One region of the Chryseobacterium sp. Chry.R1 genome, then DNA from elsewhere that is predicted to be linked to it. Evidence: riboswitches for the same ligand, from Rfam matches in the RefSeq annotation. Region 1 holds a riboswitch; each other region holds the start of a gene.

Region 1 (7,876 bases):
TTGAGCACGAAGGAACATACAGGCTTCCGGAAGCACAGTTAGACCGGTTTTTATTTAAAATAAATGTTGGGTATCCTAATCTTGAACAGGAAGTTCTGATTATTAAGAATCAACATGAAAGCAGGACCGAAGATAAAACAGAAGCAGTAGGACGAGTTATCACCTCGCAGCAATTAAAAAACTATCAGCAGTTGGTGAAAGAGATCATTGTAGAAGCACAGCTGATGGAGTATATTGCTAAAATCATTGTTAATACAAGAGAAAATCAGTTTTTATATTTAGGAGCCTCACCAAGGGCAAGTTTAGCCTTACTTACGGCATCTAAAGCCTTTGCGGCTTTAAGGGGGCGGGATTTTGTAACTCCGGAAGATATCAAAGAAGCCAGTTATGCAGTGCTGAGACACAGAGTAATTGTTTCGCCGGAAAGAGAAATGGAAGGTTTAAGTGCTGACGAAATAATCAGACAGATTCTGGAGGGAATAGAAATTCCAAGATAAATAATAAGTGATATTATAAAATTTCAAAATGTTGAAGAGATTAATAGATTCCTTGTAGTGGATTTATAAGGCTGCCATAAAATCTGTTATCCACAACCTGAAAAATGAGAAACTTATACATTAATAATCGCTTTTTCTTTACGCTCATTGGAGTGGGGATACTTTATGTTCTGGCTTTTTTCTTTCCAATTTTTATTTATGTAGCTCATATTGTGCTCTTGCTTTGCTTTTTGGCTGCAATGGTAGATTATCTTTTACTTTTTAATCAAAAAGAAGGTGTTTTAGCACAAAGGATCTTACCTGAAAAGTTATCAAATGGTGATGAGAATCCAATAAAAATTGATATTAAAAATAATTATGGTTTTAAGATCAATACTAAAATCATCGATGAAATTCCATTTCAGTTTCAGAAAAGGGATTTTTTAATTCGAAAAGAAATTGATCCCGGCAGAAATGCATTCTTTCAATATATTCTTGAGCCTAAAGAAAGAGGTGAATATAATTTTGGTAGCTTAAATGTTTATACTTCTTCTCCGATAGGTTTTGTTTCGAAAAGATATAGATTCCAGAAAAATGCAAATTTAGCGGCATATCCTTCTTTTGTTCATTTACGGAAATATGAATTAATGGCTCTTCAAAGTGAATTCTTATTGGGGGGTATCAAAAAAATCAGAAAGCTCGGCCATACCATGGAGTTTGAGCAGATCAAGGATTATGTTCCCGGGGATGATATCAGGACAATCAATTGGAAGGCTACATCAAAGACCAATCGTTTGATGGTTAATCAGTTTCAGGATGAAAAATCTCAAAGGATTTTCATGCTGATTGATACTGGACGAACCATGAAAATGCCATTTAAAGAGTTAAGTCTTCTTGACTATTCTATCAATGCGACAATGGCCCTGTCTCATATTATATTAAAAAAAGGAGATCGGGCAGGGATGATGACATTCTCTAAAAAAACTGAAAACAAGATAGCTGCAGAAAACAAATCCGGTCAGCTAAAGAAAATTTCGGAATCACTTTATAATATAAAAACCAATTTTTTTGAAAGTGATTTTAACCGCCTTTATCAGGATGTAAAATATTCAATCAACCAAAGAAGCCTGATTTTACTTTTTACAAATTTTGAAACGCTGGATGGTTTGAACAGGCAGTTAAAATACTTGCGTGGCATTGCAAAAAATCATTTGTTGGTCGTTGTATTTTTTAAGAATTCGGAACTCCAGACTTTAATTCATAAGAATCCGGAGAGTATGCAGGAGATTTATGATGAAGTTATTGCTGAAAAATTTGAATTTGAAAAAAAACTAATCATACAGGAACTTCGAAAGTATGGTATTTATACAGTGTATACCCTTCCTGAAAATTTAAATATTGACGTTATCAATAAATATCTTGAGATCAAAGCAAGAGGAATTTTATAATTTTGCATAGATAACTTTAATACATCATAGATTAATTCTAGGATTTAATAATATAAACAGAACAATGAAAATAACACTTAATAGAATAAACGATGACTTTTTGTTTGAATGTACAAATTCCCAAGGGAATTCCATTCTTTTGGATAATACTTCGCAGCCTGGAGCTAAAGGAGTTTCTCCCATGGAAAGTGTTTTAATGGCAGTTGCAGGATGTAGTGGAATAGACGTCGTGTCCATATTAAAAAAACAAAGACAGGATATCACAGGTTTTAAAGCAGAAGTAGAAGGAGAGAGAGTCCCTGTCGATGATGCTAAGCCTTTTAAATCAATTAAAGTTCAGTTTTTTTTGGAAGGTAACATCGACCCTGCTAAGGCTTTTAAAGCAGCGCAGTTATCATTTGATAAATACTGTTCTGTTTCTAAAACTTTGGAGCCTAACGTAGAAATCGGTTATGATGTATTTGTAAATGGGGAAAAAATTTAAGGATGTTATAAACAAAATAAAAAAGCCGGATTGTTAAAATCCGGCTTTATGCTTATTATGTGTTGTTGAGGGTATTTTCTTTCTTTAAGATTTAAACATTGAGTTTCATTTTCTTAAAGGTTAACGATGTAAATATATGAAATATTTATCAATAATCTATTATAATTATTATTTTTGTTGCTTGTTTTAGTTTATGGCTAAAATTAAGGCATCAATGATGTTCAATACTAAAGGTTAATTAATTGATAAAAAAAATGTACCACTTAAGAAAGTGGTACATTTTTATTCTATCTCGGTTTCATCAGTTTAGCGACCGTTGCCGTCCATCCTGTTTGATGTGAGGCGCCAACTCCACGTCCGTTATCTCCGTGAAAATATTCATAAAAGGTGATATAATCTTTGAAATGCTCATCGTGATTAAACTTATTGTTTCCCCCATTAAAAGCTCTTTGTCCCTGTTCATCTTTAAGGAATATAGAACATAGCCTGTTACTGATATTTTGTGCTACTTCATCCAGATTCCTTTTATCTCCGCTTCCTGTCGGTAATTCCACTTTCAGGCTGTTTCCATAATAGAAATGAAAACGCTGCAGACTTTCGACAATCAAAAAGTTAATAGGGAACCAGATCGGGCCTCTCCAGTTACTATTTCCTCCAAACATTCTGCTGTCACTTTCTGCGGGGGTATAATAAACCACATTTTCTGTCCCATGAACAGAGAAAATAAAAGGATTTTCTTCATATACTTTAGACATGGCCCTGATCCCATAAGAACTTAAAAATTCTTTTTCATCCAGCATTCTTGTCAAGACTTTTGTTAGTCTGTTTTTACGAAGGATACTCATTAAATGTTTTCTGCCATGACCTTCTTCATCCCAATGGGAAACCAGTTTCGTAAGTTCCGGCTTATTTTTCAGCACCCATTCCATTCTTATTTTAAAGTTGGGCATTTTTTCCAATAATCCGTGATCAATAATCTCCACAGCAAATAAAGGAATAAGCCCGACAATACTTCTTAAACGAAGCGTAACACTTTCGCCGTTCCCAAGTTGTAGTACATCATAGAAAAAACCATCTTCTTCATTCCAAAGGCCTTCTTTTCCATCACCCATGTTTTCCATCGCTTCCGCGATGTAAAGATAATGCTCAAAAAACTTAATGGCCATGTCTTCATATACCTGATAGTATTGGGCAAGTTCCATTGCAATTCTCATCATATTCAATGCATACATTGCCATCCAGCTTGTACCGTCCGCCTGTTCAAGATGCTCACCGTCTTTAAGTTCCATATTACGATCGAAAGCTCCGATATTATCAAGACCTAGAAAACCACCGCCGAAAATATTTTTACCGTTTTTATCCTTACGGTTTACCCACCAGGTAAAGTTCAAAAGTAATTTTTGAAAAACCTTTTCCAGAAACAGGAGATCCGGTTTTCCATTGGTCTTCTCATCAATCTTAAATACCCTGAAACAAGACCAAGCATGGACAGGTGGATTTACATCACTTAAGTTCCATTCATACGCCGGAAGTTGTCCATTAGGATGCATATACCACTCTTTGGTTAACAAGAGAAGTTGGTTTTTTGCAAACTGGGCATCAATTAATGCATAGGGAACGCAGTGAAAAGCGAGATCCCAGGTAGCATACCATGGGTATTCCCATTTGTCAGGCATTGAAATAATGTCCTTATTGTGCATGTGGTTCCACTCTGTATTTCTTACATAGTGGTTGAAATCCCTCGGTGCATCAAAATTAGGATCACCCTTAAGCCATTTCCCAACATTATAATGATAAAATTGTTTGTTCCATAACAGCCCCGCGAAAGCCTGACGTTGAACATTTCTTTCGTCATCATTCGTTACATCGTGCTGAACTTCTTCATAGAATTCGTTGGCCTCAGCAATCCGGGTGTTGAAAATCTCATCAAAATGATGAAATGGTTCATCGGTGTCGTTTGGCGACAGCCTGAAATCAAAGGTTTTTGATTGTCCCCCACCAATAATTTCTTCAATCACAAAAGCGGCTTTTGAGCCTCTTTTTTCCGGATTAACGGTATTGGAGTTATGAATAATGTGATCGTTTATACCATCCTTGAAATAGGTGTTATCTGTTAAAGGAGCTCCGTATAATTTCGGTGTATTGGTTTCATTATCACAAAAGAGACTTTTGGCACCGGTGTTTCTTGAATAGAATTTTTTGATGGAAATACTATCATGGTTAATATCAATACAGCCGTCGTATGAGGCGTTTAGCTGCCCCTTATAAGTATTATATCCCCATTTCCAGTTGTTACGGAACCAGGCTGTTGGAGCGACAACAATAGGTGCATCGTTTTGGCTCCTGTTACAAACTGTGATACGGACTAAAAAATCGTCAGCATCTGCTTTACAGTATTCGATGAAAATATCAAAATATTCATCATTATCAAAGATTCCGGTATCAAAGATTTCAAATTCAGCTTCCTTTTTGCTTCGTCTGCCGTTTTCAGATAGCAGGTGATCATAAGGAAATTCATGGATCGGATATTTATACACCATCTTCATATAACTATGGGTAGGCGTGTTGTCCAGATAGTAAAAGATCTCTTTGATATCTTCACCATGATTGCCCTGGGGATTACTCAATCCGAAAAAACGTTCTTTGATCATTTTGTCCTTTTTGTTCCAAAATGAAAGAGCGAAACAAAAAAGCTGTTTGGTGTCCGATATTCCGGCAATCCCTTCTTCACCCCAACGGTAGGCATAACTTTCAGCTTTATCATGATTGGTGAAATTCCACGCATTGCCATTGGGACTATAATCCTCACGAACATTACCCCATTGTCTGTTGCTTACATAAGGCCCCCAGTTTTTCCATTTTATATCCTGTAATCTTTGTTTTTCTGCAGTCATAGTTCATCATTTTTCACTACGAAGGTAATTTTTTTGAAAAATAATTCCAATTTTTTCTATCTGAATAATTCTTAACACATCCTTGTAACTATAATGATTACAGGGATTTTCAGAATAAATTAATTTTTTCATGAAAAAATTAAATAAAATATTATATCTTTGCACCATTCGATCATTCAAATATTGAAAATGTTATCAAGAAAGGTTGAGGGATTAGACCCGATGAAACCTTAGCAACCCTTTGTGCAAGCGAAGAAGGTGCTACGTTCTACCAAATTATTTTTTGGACAGATAACTTACTGAGTTTTTCAGCCATTTCCTGTGGCATTTTCAATTGTATTATAAATAATGTATAATAGAATTGAAAACAGAACTAAAACATATTAATCTTTCGTATCAAACTAATTCCGGAAAGGAATGCAATATCCCGTTGAGCTATCAGACCTTCGGGAAAGAGCTGTTTTCGGCACCTGTTATTTTAATCAACCATGCTTTAACGGGAAATTCCAATGTATCGGGAACAAATGGCTGGTGGAAGCAATTAGTAGGAGATGGCCAGGTGGTTGATACCAATGTCTATACGGTTTTGTGTTTCAATATTCCCGGAAATGGTTACGATGATTTTTTAATTGAAGAATATGAAGAGTTTACTCCTTCGGATATTGCAGGCATATTTTTAATAGGGCTAGAATTACTTAACATTAAAAGCCTATATGCGATTATCGGAGGTTCTCTTGGTGGAGGAATAGGATGGGAAATGCTGGTTAAACGTCCGGAACTTGCAGAAGTATTTATTCCCATTGCCTGTGATTTCAGAACTCATGATTGGCTGCATGCGCAATGTATGGTTCAGAAATTTTTATTAAATGGAAATGACGCTCCGTTACAAAAGGCAAGAATCCATGCAATGCTATGTTATAGAACCCCACAATCTTTAAACGACAGATTTCAAAATAAATACAATACCGCAAAAAATAAACTTGAATCGGAAGATTGGCTTGAATATCACGGAAAAGCTCTTAATGAAAGATTTAGTTTAAAATCTTATCAACTGATGAATCATTTGCTGATGAACATTAATGCCGAGGAAGAAAGGCTTGAGAATATACAGGCACGAATGCACTTGATCTCCGTTGATACAGATTTGTTCTTTCCTGCTTCCGAAATCCGGATGTGTTTTGAAAAACTGAAAGGTAAAAAAAAGAATATTTCTTATCACGAGATCACCTCAGTTCACGGGCATGATGCCTTCCTAATGGAATACAAACAATTAAATAATATCATTAAAACCATTTTATTACAGAAAGAAACTGAACAATTACAAGAAACCTGTAATAAAGCTAAACAATAAAGAATGAACAGATGAAAAATGTTAACGAAATAAAATTTTTAAAGAACAGATCAATCATCAAATTTGAAGGAGAAGATTTCTTAGGGGAAATCGGTATTGACGGTAGAATTTTTAAAGCACTTACTTTAGCCAGGATTAGTGTAGGAGTGATCTCACAACAGGCTATAGAAAACGGAATATCAATTTTGGTTCACGAAAACGATTCTGAAAATGCGGTTAATTGTCTGATTGAGGAATTTGAAGCGGAAAGGAAATCAGGAGCAGTGTCTCAGATTTATAGTATTAATAACGTTTCAGTTCTGGGGTTTGTAGCTGAAGATTTTAATAAAATACTGGCGGAACTGGCAAGAAATAATGTTTTTCCTTTGCTTCTGAATCAGATAGCAAGTGAAAAAAGAGTAAATATTGTAGTTACTTCTTCTCAGGATGAGAAAACTAAGAATATCATTGAATCTGAAATATCCAAAAAACCTAAAACCGTTCATCTTGCAATCATTGGACATGGGAATGTGGGTAAAACTCTGATTGACCAGGTATTGGAATCTTCCGAAGAAATTAAGAGACGGAAAAAAATAGATCTTAAAGTAGTGGCTGTTGCTAATTCAAGAAAAATAGCATTCAATAAAAAAGGCTTTGATCATAATTGGAATGATGAGGTTTTAGTTGCTGAAAGCCCTTCCAATGTTGATGAACTGATCAGTTTCTCCAGAGAGAATCAGCTGGAGAATCTTATTGTGGTTGATAATACGGCGAGTAAGGATTTTGTTAAGAATTATCATGCTTTAGCTGAGAACGGATTTGATCTTGTATCTTCCAACAAGATTTTCAATACCCTTCCAATAGAAGAATATCGTAAACTAAGATATACGTTGAATAAAAATAACAGACGATATCTTTATGAGACCAATGTGGGAGCAGGTTTGCCTTTGATCGATACCATTAAACTATTGCACCTGTCAGGGGAAAATATTACAAGAATTAAAGGCGTGTTTTCAGGTTCTTTAAGTTATATCTTCAATAATTTTTCAGTTAGAGATGAGAAATTTTCAACCATTATAGGAGAAGCAATGGAGAAAGGATTTACTGAACCGGATCCTCGTGAGGACCTTTCAGGAAATGATGTTGCAAGAAAGCTTTTGATTCTGGCGAGAGAGTTGGATCTGATTAATGAATTCAATGATATTAATATTCAGAATCTAATTCCTGAAAACCTTCTTTCTATT
Region 2 (7,876 bases), 150 kb from region 1:
TAATTTGCTAATAAAAGTCCTGCCTCTGATAGATCGTTTTTAATCAAAGTATACATTTCTTCAAGGCTAGCTCTCTTTTTTCCTACAGAATTTATGGTTGTTGGTTCTGTATAAATTGGAGCTACCAAAGCGTTTTTATCTTTTAAATAACTAAACTGATAAAGGCTTGCTAAATTCAAATAACAAAAAGCACGTAAAGCTTTTGCCTGGCCCTTAACCTGATCCTTTTTAGACTGACTTCCTTCTACTCCATCAATACGACTAATCACATTATTCATGTTATTGATTGCAGAATATAATAAACTCCATACAAATTGAGAACGACTTCCGGTACTATTCACTAAATCGGTAAAAGCGTAAGCCGATGCAAAGCCATATTTATTAGTAAGGACAGCAACATCACTACCCATAGCATCGCTGGCCCGTAATACTGTTGAATAGCCAATGTTAGCATAGGTAGGCCCGTCATCATTGAATTTTGCCCATGTCCCATTAATCACCGTTTCAGCACTTTCAGCTGTCTTGAATATCTCAGCTTCATTAGCCTGATTAGTAGGAGCTGTTTCCAAATCATTAGTACACGCAGTAGAAGAGAAAGCTGCAATAAGTATAAATGATATATATTTTATTTTTTTCATTGTTTTGATTGTTTTAATATAAACTTAAAGTGTAGCCTGAAGACCGAATGTTATTGTTCTCATTGCCGGATATCTGTAATAAGTGGTACCATCTATAGCTTGCTCGGGATCCATTCCTTTGTGCTTGTAGAAAGTTAAAAGGTTTTCAGCCTGAAGATAAATTCTGAACTTTTTCAGTCCCAGTCTTCCGAAATAATCTGAAGGTAAGGTATATCCGATGCTCACATTTTTCAATCTGGCATAAGTCCCCGAGTATAAAAACCTTGAGGACGTTGAAGTCCAGTTATTTGTCGTTGTACTTAAAGCCGGAACATCCGTATTGGGATTTTCAGGCGTCCATCTGTTTAACATCTCTGCACTCCATGCCCTTCCAGCATTGCTTCCATTTGACATTAACATGGTGTAATCTGTATCAAGAATTTTTCCTCCAACACTAAAAGTTAGCAGCGCGGATAAATCAAAATCCTTATATGTAATATTTGTAGTGATTCCACCGGAAAATTTAGGCAAAGAAGAACCCTGTAATGTTTTTGTCGCCTTTGCATATTCGGAAGTTGTTCCTTCTACTGTATTCCCATTGGCATCCTGATAAACATATTTCCATAGCGGAGCACCGTTACTTGGATCAACTCCAACCCATTCCGGAATAAAGAAATCATAAACAGAACCGCCAACCTGCAATAATTTAGTTCCTGTTACAATTGGACCTTTAGGAAGTTTCGTAATTCTGTTTTTTAGGGTTGTTACATTAACATCAACATCCCATTGGAAATCGTCCGTTTTAATCGGAGTTGTGAATAATGAAAATTCAAAACCTGTATTTTTCAGTTCTCCAATATTCGCTGAATAACCACTAAAACCAAGAGAGGGAGCCAAAGGCCTGTCAAATAAAAGATCTTTACTTTGACGTTGGAAATATTCCACATTACCCTTAACCCTGTTTTTAAGAATAGCAAACTCCAACCCCACATTCAAGTTAAGATTGGTTTCCCACTTAAGATCAGGAGTGGGAAGCCTGCTAGCAACTGTTCCTCCTTCTCCCAGATTATTGTAAAATGCGTAAAGACTTTGGTAAGCATAATAAGTACTCAACTTATCATTTCCCTGTCCTCCGTAACTCGCACGAAGGGTTAGCTGATTAAAGAAATTTAGATTTTTAATGAATTGCTCATTAGACGCCTTCCATGAACCTCCTACTGACCAGAAAGTTCCCCATCTGTTTTGAGGTGAAAAACGGGAAGATCCGTCTGATCTTACAGATCCGGAAATAAAATAAGTGTTATTGAAATCATACTCTGCTTTACCTAAAAAACTCAGTAAACCTAATTTATCACTATTACCACTAAAACCTCCTAATAAAGCCGCTGCATCCGGTTCATAATAATAAGGTAAAGAAAACTGACTTCGGCTTCCGGATATCGTCTGATACTCATAATGATAAAACTCCTGTCCGGCTAGAATATTGAAATGATGCTGATTGAATTTTTTATCATAGGTCAAGATATTACTGGTTGTATAAGATAATGTCCGTGAATTTGTCTTGGTCACCGAACCTCCTATTTCACTACCCTCCCCCAGCAGCGGATTTGAATAATAATGCCCATTGTAATTTACCAGGTCAATTGAAAAACTGGATTTAAATTTTAATTCCGGTAAGAACGTAAAATCCAAATACCCTTTTCCTGAAAAGTTATCTTCCCTGTTTTCATTTTTGTCCAATGGCAAAGTTGCGGCTGCATTTTGATTTTGCAAAGCACTTGTCGGCCTGTACTTTCCGAAGTCGTAAATTGTATTTCCGTTAGCATCAAGCTTATAGCTTCCATCTGGATTTCTTTCATAGTATGGATAAAAAGAAGGAATTACTCTGGCCGCATTAATAATATTATCAGTTCTTGAATCTGAAGATGGTGGTGCCTCCTGAAGACTATTGGTATAACTAAGGTTTGCTCCAACAGTTAACCATTTCTTCACTTCATTATTAATCTTCAATCTTGTACTGTATTTTGTAAATCCGGATCCTATGGCAATACCCTTGTCATCAAGATATCCCAATGAGAAAAAATAGTTTCCTTTTTCATTTCCGCCACTAAAATCAAGATCAACCTGGTTTCTTGAAGCCACTCTTTGAAGTATATCCCTCCAGTCATCATTCCATAAAGGCCTTGCTCCAGGCAGCAGTTTTCCATCTGTCCCTACCGGTTTTGCATAGTTAGAACCATATGGATTGATGCCCAGGTTATTCACAAGATTATCTGTGGCCATTTGTGCAGCCTGTTGTGCTGAAACCTGTCCTGATTTATATCCATTTCTCATTGCTTCCCAATATAATTGAAAATACTGGTCCGTGGTAACCTGTTCATAGTCCTTTACAGCCCTGCTGGAAAATCCCTGACTGATATTAAAATTGATTCGTGATTCTCCTTTTTTCCCTGACTTTGTAGTCACAATAATCACTCCGTTAGCACCTCTTGATCCATACAGAGAGCTTGCCGTAGCATCTTTCAAAACACTAATTGATTCTATATCATTTGGGCTGATAGAATTGATATTTCCATCAAAAGGAATTCCATCCACCACGAATAAAGGATTACTTGAGGCACTAATAGATCCGATCCCCCTGATACGGATTGTTGCCGTAGCACCCGGTTGGCCAGAAGCACTTACTGCCTGCAATCCCGCTACCTGCCCTTCCAAAGCTTTTGTAATATTGGTTACCGGCCGATTATTAATCTTTTCGCTGGAGATCGTCGCTACAGAACCTGTGTAACTCGTCTTTTTCGCTTTACCGTAAGCTACCACAACGACTTCATCAATATCTTTTTCCCTAAGCGTATCTTTCTTCTGCTTTATCTCCTGCCCATTAACACTAATAATGCCTAAGAAAAACAAAGCACCGGGTGAAATCCAAACACCAGCTTTGAATAAACTTTTACTAACCATAATCAATTTTATTTGTTAAATATTAAAAAAACACCCTTTGCGGAAAACACAGCAAAGGGCATCAAGAAATTGATTTAACCAAATGCTTATTTTTCCTTAAAAGGCTGAATGTAACACCTTGCATCATGCAGGTTGTTAAGACTTCGTAGGGTCAGTTCCCTCCATCTTTCTTTATAAGCCGATCGAAATATGGTTGCAAATCTAAAAACAATTAGTCTATAAAACAAGTAGACTAATTTATTTTTTATTTTAAATTCTCAAAAATTAACTTAATTTTCACTTAAAACACCTGTTAATAAACCATTAGAGAAAATGTTAAATTTTTAAACATGAGAAATATCATTAAAAATAATGTAAAACATTTTCTTCAAATAAAACCCGTAAAATATCCGCACTAATCGAAAAAAACTTTTTAATTTTATGTTATGAAAATTTTAATCATAAACGGACCGAATCTTAATCTGCTGGGTACAAGAGAGCCTGAAATTTATGGAATAATTTCAATGGATGAATATTTGGAAAAACTAAAAGATGAATTCCTTTCTTACGAACTGAACTATTATCAATCGAATATTGAAGGAGAATTAATTAACAGGCTTCAGGAAGATGATTTTGATGCTGTTATTATCAATCCGGGGGCTTTTACACATTACTCTTATGCTATAGCCGACTGTTTAAAGAATATACAGAAGCCTAAGATTGAAGTACATATTAGCAATATCTATAAAAGAGAAGAATTCCGGCAAAAGTCAGTAACAGCAGCTCACACGGACGCTGTATTATCCGGCTTTGGAATGCAAGGATACAGACTGGCTTTATTAAGCTTTCAGGATGTTTTAATACATTAAAAAGCCTCATCAATGATGAGGCTTTGCTTTTCTTATATTGTTTGTTCTTGTAATTGAGGTCCGGAAGCAACCAGCTTCTTCCCCTCTTCAGTGTTACAATACTGTTCAAAATTCTTAATATATCTTGATGCTAAGTCTTTAGCCTTCTCTTCCCACTCTGAAGCATCACTATATGTATGTCTTGGATCCAGAATACCTTCTGAAACATTAGGTAAAGAAGTAGGAATTTCCAAGTTCATAATAGGCACTTGCGCCTTAGGGGCGTTCTCAATAGATCCATCAATTATTGCATCAATAATGGCTCTTGTATCTTTTAATGAGATTCTTTTTCCTGTACCGTTCCATCCTGTATTTACCAAATAAGCTTTTGCTCCATGTTCTTTCATTTTACCAATCAAGGTTTTAGAGTACATGGTAGGATGTAACGTAAGAAATGCCTCACCAAAAGCCGGAGAGAATGAAGGTTCCGGAGAAGTAATTCCTCTTTCAGTTCCTGCTAATTTAGAAGTATATCCACATAAAAAGTGGTATTGAGCCTGATTTTCATCTAAAATTGAAACCGGAGGTAATACTCCGAATGCATCAGCTGAAAGATAAACGATCTTCTTAGCATGCCCAGCTTTAGAAGGCAGTACAATTTTGTTAATATGGTAAATCGGATAAGAAACTCTCGTGTTTTCAGTGATTGAGTTATCAGTATAATCGGAAACACCATTATTTACAACAACATTTTCAAGAAGAGCATCTCTTTTAATTGCTCTGAAAATGTCCGGTTCTTTTTCTTCCGATAAGTCAATTACTTTTGCATAGCAACCTCCCTCATAGTTGAAAACTCCATTGTTATCCCAACCGTGCTCATCGTCACCAATAAGATATCTTTTAGGATCAGCGGATAAAGTTGTTTTACCTGTTCCGGAAAGGCCGAAGAACAAAGCAACATCTCCTTCTTCTCCTACGTTTGCAGAACAGTGCATAGATGCCATTCCTTTTAGCGGAAGGTAATAGTTCATCATTGCAAACATTCCTTTTTTCATTTCTCCTCCATACCAGGTTCCTCCAATGATCTGTAATTTTTCCGTAAGGTTGAACATTACAAAATTTTCGGAATTTAGTCCCTGAGCTTCCCAATTCGGATTCGTTGTTTTAGAACCGTTCACAACAGTGAAATCAGGTTCTCCAAAGTTTTCCAGCTCATAATGAGATGGACGGATGAACATATTAGTAACGAAATGCGCCTGCCATGCAACTTCTACGATGAATCTCACTTTAAGTCTTGTGTCAGCATTTGTTCCACAAAATGCATCAACAACATAAATTTTCTTAGAAGAAGAAAGTTGGTCTAGCACTAATTCTTTACAAGACTTGAAGATTTCTGCTGTTGTAGGCAAGTTCACTTTGCCATCCCAGAAAATTGTGTCTCTTGTAACATCATCCTGAACAATGTATCTGTCTTTTGGAGAACGGCCAGTAAAAATTCCTGTTTTTACTGATACTGCACCAGATTCCGTAAGTTCAGCTCTCTCAAAACCCTGATTTTCAGGAGAAACTTCTGCTTGAAATAATTCCTCATATGAGGGATTATATATTATTTCGTAGTCTCCCTTAATCCCTAATTTTTGCAAATCCTGGATGATTTTAGCGTGTTTCATTTTACTTATATTTTCTATTTCTTTTTTTAGTCCAACAAAATTAAATATTAATTTAGTGTTACAGGTGGTTAAATATAATGATATAAGTCAGAATGACAAAGAAAAAAACAGAACGGCAAATTGTTAAATATCAAGCAATTATATCAGCCCATTCAAAAATAGTCGCAAAACCTTTTCCCCGAAAATAGTCCTCAAAGCCCCTAAATTTGGCACTCATTACAAAATCTCCCCCCCAGGCACCCAAACTTTTCACAAAAACCGGACAGTCGGAGAAGAATTTGTCTTTAACGGTAGGAATATTCAGAAAATCAGAAATTTTTCTTTCATGAACAGTCATTAAATGACAAAAATCATTTAATTCATTACATAATAGAATTTCATTGGTAAGGGCAGAAAATACTTCGATCAGTTTACGGGATTTTATTTTGGACTTATACAGATCGATTGCTTCCCTGCTGTCTTGTTTTTGATTTAAATGGATAAAAATCAAGTCGTCCTTAAAGATAGGATCAAAGGTTATTCTTTTATATTGTATTACCGGTTTATTCTGATACAAAACTGCTGATTTTTCCTTTGCGACAGCAATATCATAACCACTTCCACCCAAACTTAGACTATTTAGCATGAAAGGATCTGTATCAGCCCACACAGAAAGGTTGTTCATTAATGTTGAACTGCTTCCCAATCCAAAATCGGAAGGGAACTGTAGATTTGTTTTTAAAAAGTATGAATCTGCATTCTGGAATTTACGAGTAGAAAGCTTTTGGACGTTTTTCAACGTTTTTATAAGAAATTCGGCACTGGGAGCTATATTTGTCTCAAGGATTTTCCAAGAGGAATAATCAATGATCACTTTCAGCCATAGTTTATTTTGATGATAAGCTTCCCAAAAAACCAATGATTTCCCATCTTCCGTTTCTTCAAAGAAAAACTCTTGTCCCAGCCTGGTTGGTACCGCTAGGACAAGAGCTCCATCTATAGCGAAATATTCTGAAGTAAGCATGAGCTTTCCCGGTGAAAATATTTCGCCCATTTGTTTATTTTTTAGATTGCCGAAGCAACGTCTACAGAACTATCAATTTTCTTGATCAATCCCTGTAAAGTTTTTCCTGGTCCAACTTCTACAAAGTTAGATGCTCCGTCTTTAATCATATTCTGAACAGATTGTGTCCATTTTACAGGACCTGTTAACTGAGCAATCAGGTTTTTCTTAATTTCGTCAGGATTTGTAACTGCAGTCGTGGTAATATTCTGATAAACTGGAATCGTTGCTTTTCTGAATTTAGTTTGTTCAATAGCAGCGGCCAATCTTTCTTGTGCAGGTTGCATCAATGGAGAATGAAAAGCCCCATTAACAGGTAGCAATAATGCTCTTTTTGCTCCCGCTTCTTTCAATTTAATACAAGCTTCTTCTACGGCAGCAGTTTCTCCTGAAATTACAAGTTGTCCAGGACAATTATAATTTGCAGGAACAACAATCCCATTGATCTGTGCACAAATTTCTTCAACTTTGGCATCTTCCAATCCTAAAATTGCAGCCATTGAGCTTGGATTAATATCACAAGCTTCCTGCATTGCTTTTGCTCGTTCAGAAACTAATTTAAGACCGTCATCAAAAGACAGAACTCCATTAGCGACCAATGCTGAAAATTCTCCTAAAGAGTGACCGGCTACCATTTCAGCACCAAGTCCATTTACAGCTTTTAAAGCAGCTACAGAATGTATAAAAATAGAAGGCTGAGTAACCTCGGTTTTCTTTAGATCTTCTTCTGTCCCATTAAACATAAGGGATAAAATATCG
Region 3 (7,876 bases), 820 kb from region 1:
ATATTTACAGGGCTCTGGACGCCGGTGTAAAGTGGGTGCAGGTTCGTTGGAAAAACGCGCCTGGGAAAGAGCTTTTTGAATTGTGTGAAAAATCAAAATTACAATGTACCGAATACGGGGCAATATGTATTATTAATGATCACATACATTTGGCAGAACTCGTAGATGCTGATGGTGTCCATTTAGGATTAGATGATGATACAATCACTCAGGCAAGACAAATTCTGGGTCCTGAAAAAATAGTCGGGGGAACAGCTAATACATTAGAGCATGTCCTGCAAAGAATTGATGAATCTTGTGATTATATCGGTTTGGGGCCATTGCGGTATACACCGACAAAGGAGAAATTAAGTCCGGTACTGGGCTTTGAAGGGTATCAGCAACTGATCCGGGATTTAGAAAAAAGATCGGTTAAAATTCCTGCAATCTATGCAATTGGAGGTGTACGTCTTGAAGATGTAGAATTATTACAGGAAATTGGAATCCATGGAGTTGCTGTCTCCGGACAAATTACAGGCAGGCCGTCTGTCGTTAATGAATTTATAAAATCTTTCAAATGAATCAAATACTAACAATAGCAGGAAGAAATTTCGAATCAAGGCTATTTCTGGGAACGGGTAAATTCGGAAATCTGGCAGAAATGACACAATCTATTATTGCATCAGAAAGCAATATGGTGACAATGGCACTGAAAAGAATTGATGCTCAATCTGAGGATGATGGTATTCTCACGGCACTGCAGCCCACCAATACCCATCTTCTGCCTAACACCTCCGGAGCCCGTACTGCGAAAGAAGCGGTATTAGCTGCGCAATTGGCTAGGGAAGCGTTAGAAACAAACTGGGTGAAACTGGAAATACATCCGGACCCTAAATATTTACTGCCGGATCCTATTGAAACATTATATGCAACGGAAGAACTTGCGAAGCTTGGGTTTATTGTAATGCCTTACATTCATGCTGATCCCGTTTTATGCAAACGGTTAGAAGACGCAGGGACAGCAGTGGTTATGCCATTGGGAGCCCCTATCGGAACGAACAAAGGTCTTCGGACGTTGGATTTCCTGGAAATTATCATTAGCCAGAGCAACGTTCCTGTGGTAGTTGATGCAGGAATAGGAGCCCCATCTGATGCGGCAAAGGCCATGGAAATTGGTGCTGATGCCGTATTGGTGAATACTGCTATAGCCGTGGCAAAGGATCCGATCAGTATGGCAATTGCATTTAAGGAAGGGGTTATTGCAGGAAGAAGAGCTTATGAAGCCGGACTGGGCTCGATTAGTTCTCATGCTGAGGCATCAAGCCCCTTGACTTCATTTTTATTTGAATAAATCGTATTAGAATGAAAAATTTTGAGGAGGTTTTCACATCCTATGAGTGGAATGATATTAAACAAAAACTGGAAAATGTCACTTTATCCGATGTAGAATACAGCCTTCAGAAGAAGCAGAAAACATTGGATGATTTCCTTAATCTTATTTCAATGGCTGCGGCACCGAAATTAGAAGTGATGGCTGGTATGGCGAGAGCGATTACCCAAAAACGTTTTGGCAAAGTAATCCAGCTTTATGCACCTTTATACCTTAGTAACGAATGTCAGAACATTTGTACCTATTGTGGTTTTAGCTTAGACAATAAACTGAAAAGAAAAACACTTTCCGATACTGAGATTATGATAGAAGCAACGGTTCTGAAGGCCATGGGAGTAAATCATATATTGCTGGTAAGCGGTGAAGCGAATAAGACCGTAGGAATTGCCTACTTTCTGAATGCTGTTCGGTTATTAAAATCCCATTTTGCCAACATTTCTATCGAAGTACAGCCATTGTCAGAAGATGAATACCGATTACTCCATCAGGAAGGAGTTCATTCAATCCTTGTGTATCAGGAGACTTATCATCAGGAAGTGTATAAGCAGTATCATCCGAAAGGTAAAAAATCAAATTTTAATTTTCGTCTGGAAACACCTGACCGAATAGGAAGAGCAGGGATCCATAAAATGGGGTTAGGTGTTTTATTAGGATTGGAAGATTGGAGAGTCGATAGCTTCTTCAATGCAGCCCACATTGATTACCTGCAAAAGCAATATTGGAAAAGTAAATTTTCCGTATCATTTCCGAGATTACGGCCCGCTGAGGGAATCATAGAACCCAACTTCATTATGGAGGATAAAGAGCTTTTGCAACTTATTTGTGCTTACCGGATATGGAATGAAGATCTTGAAATTTCCATTTCTACCAGGGAGAATGAAAATTTCAGAAATCATATTGTATCTCTTGGAGCCACTTCCATGAGTGCCGGATCTAAGACTAATCCGGGAGGCTATGCTGTAGATCCTCAATCGTTGGAACAATTTGAAACCAGTGATGAAAGAAGCATGCAGGATATAAAAAATGTGATCAGGAATGCGGGATATGATCCTGTTATGAAAGATTGGGATTCTGTGTACAGTGGTTTTTAATAGAATGATCATGAATAGCGAAGAAATGTTTTCCAGATACAGCCGTCAAATTTTTATTGATGAGATTGGTACTTCAGGGCAACGAAAAATACTTAATGCGAAAGTGCTTGTTGTGGGGGCTGGTGGATTGGGGAGTCCTGTTATTCAATATTTGGCAGCGGCAGGAGTTGGCATTTTAGGGATCGCAGACTTTGATAAAGTAGAGCTTCATAATCTGAACAGGCAGATCATTCATAATGAAAAAAGTGTCGGGATATCCAAAGTGTCCAGCGCAGTACAATTTGTTGAAGCACTTAACAGGCATATTACTATTATTCCCATTGATGAAAAGATAGATCTTTCAAATATTGAAAGGATAATTTCCAGATATGACCTGATTGTAGACGGATCAGATAACTTTTCTACACGGTATTTAATTAATGATGCTTGTGTGAGACTAAAAAAACCGGTGGTTTATGGAAGTATTCTGGGCTTTTCCGGTCAGGTGGCAGTATTTAATTACAGAGAGAGTAAAAACCTGAGGGATCTTTTTCCTGAACCACCGGTGGATGAAGATACCCCGGATTGTGATAGTTTAGGTGTTCTGGGATCATTACCCGGAATAATAGGAAGTATGATGGCACATCTGAGCCTGAAAATAATTACAGATCTTCCTGTGAATACCAATCAGCTGACTTTGGTCGATACTCTGGACTGGAGATTTCACACCATCGATTTTTAATTATATTGTTTTTAAATAAATCGGGCAATAAGAATATTCTTACTGCCCGATTTTATGATAATTGATATGTTGATGTAGTATTAAAAGACTATAACCTGATTATTTACTATCCTGTTGCATTACCCCTCCGTTATCCTCTTTCTTGCTGCTGTTTAAGATATTCGGATCCTCTTTAGCCAGTTTGTTTTTGGTTGGGATCTTGTAATTAATGGAAAGTCCGAAATTTCTTGTGTCATATTTTGTTCTCAAAGTAACCGCTTCTCCGGATGGCGGATTAGAACGGACCTGCATTACCTGTCCGTTAAAAATATCATTAGCAAAAACAGAAACAGTAAGACGGTTATCCAAAAACTTTTTAGTCAGTGTAATATCCAGTGAATTGCTGAATGGTTTTTCTGCTGTGAAGTAGAAATAACCTGCTTTTGGCGTCAGGTAGCTGTAGTTTGCTGTTAGCTTAATCTGTTTAGGCAGAATAAGTTGGGTCATCACATTGAAAATCCAGAATCCTTTGTTGTTTAAATTATCAATATCATGTTTCTGATATCCGGCATACAGATACATAAAATTGATTTTGTCCGGATTAAAATCAAACTTCATGATTTCGCTCATGGGCTTACTAAAAATCATGAAAGGGACAGGAAGCCCTACATTGAAATTGTGGATCCTCATGCTGGAAATGTTTATCTGCTCATTAAACAGGTTTTTTCCATTTTTTCTGATGATCTGTGCAACCTGATTTTTAGCAGAACTTACACTATATCCGATGAATGCATAATCAAAGGCAGAAAGTTTTACTTCATAATTGTTAAAGATCGTAGGCTGCAGATTCGGATTTCCGGTAACCTGGGTATTCGGTCCCTGAAATGTAGTGTTATTGGGATTAAGTGCAGAAATACTTGGCAGACTGATCTTCTTGTTATAGTTTGCTGAAACAGAAACCTGATTCATAAAGCTGTACTGAACACTTGCATTTGGAAATAATTTAAACTTATTAAAAGGGATCAGATTTTTCTGAACTATTGCACCGGTACTGTCAATCACCCTTGTAATTCCAGAGATGTCATAATTTTCAGCCCTGGATCCTAATGTGAAATCGAATTTTTTCAATTTAGCCTGGAACTCAAGATAGGTGGAAGCGGTCTGTCGTTGATAGTCCAGATTGGTCAAACCTCTGCTTTGGGTATCGAAGTTTTGTTTTTCATATAATCCACCGAAACTTACCTTTCCTCCATCAAGGATCTTGATGGGCTGCGAATAATCCACTTTAAAATTAGCAATTCTCATGTCAGATTCATTGTTCAGTAAAAGACCATCCGAAAATCTTGGAAAGTTTTCGTTAGGATTGATGTAACTGATATCTCTGAAAATATTATTCTGATCAAATTTACTCGTTGATTTGGTATATCCGAACTGGAAATCCAGTTTTTGAGATTTATCACTAAAGCGTTTCTGATAGGTTATTACCGCTTCCTGTCTCAAATTATTCGTGTAGGCGGCATCAAATGCATGAAAATATCCTTCCCTGATACTGTCTTTAACAGGAATGTACGGTAGGTCAGCAAAACCGTTACTATCTGTGTAATTGCTGTTTTTATTATGATAGATATCGTAATTTAATAATAATCTGTCCTGTCCCAGATCAAATGTTAAGCCCGATTTCGCGAAATAACCACGGCCGATTCTATCCGTATTGCTTAATAATAAATCATTTTGATTCGAATTCAGCATACTTTCCCGATAGTTCTGTCCGATGTTCAGCTGCCATCCGAAATATTTATTACGGGCGTTTAAATTTAAAGAGTTGCTGGTTCTGCTTCTCAACTTACCGTAGTTGGTAAATGAATAATTTCCTGAATAAGTTGCCGTAAGATATTTATTGGCATTTTTGTTCGTAATGATATTCATAATTGCGCCCCCGGAAGTTGCCGGGAATTCAGCGCCAGGTTGAGTGATCACCTCAATTCGGTCTACAGAATTGGCAGGCATCCCTTCCAAAAATGAATTAAGTTCATTGGAAGTAATGTTTAAGGGGCGTCCGTTAAGATAAACATCAAGGATCTTTCCCTGATACATCATACCGGCAATATCAGTAGACACCAGACCCGGAAGTTTTTTGATACCCTCTAAAACATTTCCGTTGTTCAGCTGGGGCTGTTCTGAAAAATCAAAAATAGTACGGTCTGCCTTTTGTTCAACGGCTTTTTTAGTTTTGGTAATTACAACGCCTTCGATCTGCTTTTCCTTGACCTGGTTGTTGGTTTTTTCCTGAGCCTTTGTGACAATAATGCTTAAGGAAAATAAAACGAGTACAATTTTTTTCATAATGGTTTTTACTACTACTCAGTTAGACGTTTAAAATAAAAAAATGTTACAAGGAAAGTTTTTAGAGGGTTGTTTTATTCCATGAAATACCTCACAATAGGATATAATTATATTGCATCATCATACGGCTTGGTTTTGCGATTAATTTAAAAATTTTACAAATTATTTTTTTATTTGTAAAATAGTTATATCTTTGCCTCACAATTATCAAGAATCTCATAGATGGGATAGCAACCTGCAAAACAAGCAAGGTGCTGAAATAGATAAGCCGGCAAGCTCCGGAAAAAATGTTTTTCTATTCATTCCCATCTTACAATTTTTGTTTAAAATTTAAAATCAATGTTTAAGAACAGGGAAAATTACAGCACAATGAATTTGACTTTTTGCCCGGCAGATATCGAAGCAAAGCTTCTGTATGCTGGTGATCACTCATGGCATTTCGTGATGTGTATGTGTTGTTGTTCTTAGCCTCTGGTTTCTATTAACTAATAAAATCGTTTATCATTTTTCTTTTAGCCTTGTGTTTTCAAGGTTACAGGATACTTTTTGCTTAAAATTTTAAGCAAACAAAAAAATTATAACAAAAATTTAAAAATAAAACACATGCGCCATTTTAAAAATAGAAGTATCATTGCTTCGGCCACTTTAATTTCGACGTTTTACTTCGCCCAGTCTGATACTCTAAAATCAAAAAAAATCGATGAGGTTGTTCTTCTCGGTTCAAGAGGATCAGGTAGATCATTAACAGATACTCCGGTTCCGGTAGACGTTATTAACATTTCAAAAATATTGAAACAAAGCCCGGTTAATAATATAAGCCAGGCTCTAAACTATATTGTCCCTTCTTTTTCCTCCACATCGCATACTGTAAATGACGGGACGGATTTTGTGGATCCTGCACAGTTGAGGGGTTTAGGTCCCGATCAGGTTTTAGTTTTACTTAATGGGAAAAGAAGGCATCAGTCTTCACTCATCAATGTAACCCTTACACCAGGTAGGGGTTCGGTGGGAACAGATCTTAATGCGATTCCTGCTTTTGCTTTAGATAAAATTGAAGTGCTTCGGGATGGTGCTTCTGCTCAATACGGATCTGATGCTATTGCAGGAGTTGTCAATTTAGGTCTTAAAAAAAGATTGGGGCTATCCGGTCAGTTATTTTTGGGAGGATATGCTTCACCGGTTACCAACAATTTTTCCGGTGGACTGGATGGAGAAACCATCTCTTTAGACCTGAATTATGGATTCAAACTTGGAAAACAGGGGTTCTTCAATATTACTACATCAACCCAATACCGGGATCCTTATTCCCGAGCTGGTGTGAGGAATGGCGATATATACAATGCCTATAATGCTATTAACTACAGGGCTGCTCAAGATGGGATAGATATAGACGGGCTTTATAAGAATATAAATAATACTTCCAATAGCCAGCAAATTATCAATACGATTAAGCAGTATGCAACAAAAGTAAATTATTTTTCATCTGATTTACAGAATAAAATTGCAAACGCCAATAATATTTCAACTTTACAGGGTTTATTAGGAGGGGATGTTACCAATGATGAACTTGCATATAGAGGACTTCAACGGAAAGATTTCAGTATCAGGGCTGGACAATCGAAATTGCAGTCAGCACAGGTTTATTATAATTCAGAAATTCCGATTAATGATGACTGGAAGGTGTATTCTTTTGGAGGATATAGCTACAGGCTTGGGAATGCCGGAGGTTTTTTCCGTTTGCCTAATACCGAGAGAAATATCAATTTTATAACACCCAACGGATATCTGCCGCAAATTGAGTCTACCATTAATGATTATTCATATGCAGCTGGGATCAAAGGAAAATGGAATGACTGGAATATAGATCTCAGTAACACTTTTGGAAAGAATACTTTCAATTTTGGAGTTGTTAATACTTTTAATTCTTCATTGGTCAACAACTCTCCAAGAAGATTTGATGCAGGTGGACTTGAGTTTTTGCAAAACACCCTAAACCTTGACTTTTCCAAAAAGTATGATGTATTGCATGGGCTGAACATTGCATTTGGAGGGGAATACCGTTATGAAAATTATAAGGTGAATGCCGGTAACGAGAATTCTTATGCCTCTTATGATATTTATGGAAATGTAGTGACCGTAAATACTCCAAAAAATGAGCTTGTGACTGATTTTTTTGGCGTAACAAGACCTGCCGGTTCCCAGGTATTTCCGGGATTTAGTCCGGATAATGCTGTTTCCGGAAATAGAAATAGTGTGGCCGGATATGTAGATGTGGAGCTGGAACCAACGGATTGGTGGCTGGTAGAAGGTGCTTTGCGCTATGAAAACTATTCAGACTTTGGATCTACCTTTAATTATAAACTAGCGACTAAT

Evidence for each region. Region 1 has a riboswitch for S-adenosylmethionine ahead of AAEU33_RS02475 (alpha/beta fold hydrolase). Riboswitches for the same ligand answer to the same signal wherever they lie in the genome.
Region 2: linked by a shared signal. The riboswitch ahead of AAEU33_RS03205 (TonB-dependent receptor) and the one ahead of AAEU33_RS02475 (alpha/beta fold hydrolase) in region 1 are both predicted to bind S-adenosylmethionine.
Region 3: linked by a shared signal. The riboswitch ahead of AAEU33_RS06310 (TonB-dependent receptor) and the one ahead of AAEU33_RS02475 (alpha/beta fold hydrolase) in region 1 are both predicted to bind S-adenosylmethionine.

The regions. Positions count from the first base shown of each region.
Region 1 is NZ_CP151793.1:517,452-525,327, reverse strand. Features, by position in the region: gene AAEU33_RS02495 (MoxR family ATPase) at 1-497, shown strand, start outside; gene AAEU33_RS02490 (DUF58 domain-containing protein) at 602-1,924, shown strand; gene AAEU33_RS02485 (OsmC family protein) at 1,989-2,408, shown strand; gene AAEU33_RS02480 (glucosidase) at 2,696-5,302, opposite strand; SAM riboswitch class I at 5,492-5,600, shown strand; partial or broken gene AAEU33_RS02475 (alpha/beta fold hydrolase) at 5,664-7,876, shown strand, end outside.
Region 2 is NZ_CP151793.1:670,642-678,517, forward strand. Features, by position in the region: gene AAEU33_RS03200 (RagB/SusD family nutrient uptake outer membrane protein) at 1-638, opposite strand, end outside; gene AAEU33_RS03205 (TonB-dependent receptor) at 663-3,578, opposite strand; SAM riboswitch class I at 3,662-3,758, opposite strand; gene AAEU33_RS03210 (type II 3-dehydroquinate dehydratase) at 4,004-4,426, shown strand; gene pckA (phosphoenolpyruvate carboxykinase (ATP)) at 4,459-6,075, opposite strand; gene AAEU33_RS03220 (GYDIA family GHMP kinase) at 6,206-7,108, opposite strand; gene fabD (ACP S-malonyltransferase) at 7,120-7,876, opposite strand, start outside.
Region 3 is NZ_CP151793.1:1,338,024-1,345,899, forward strand. Features, by position in the region: gene AAEU33_RS06285 (thiamine phosphate synthase) at 1-560, shown strand, start outside; gene AAEU33_RS06290 (thiazole synthase) at 557-1,330, shown strand; gene thiH (2-iminoacetate synthase ThiH) at 1,342-2,460, shown strand; gene AAEU33_RS06300 (HesA/MoeB/ThiF family protein) at 2,471-3,181, shown strand; gene AAEU33_RS06305 (outer membrane beta-barrel family protein) at 3,281-5,503, opposite strand; SAM-I-IV-variant riboswitch at 5,703-5,801, shown strand; gene AAEU33_RS06310 (TonB-dependent receptor) at 6,107-7,876, shown strand, end outside.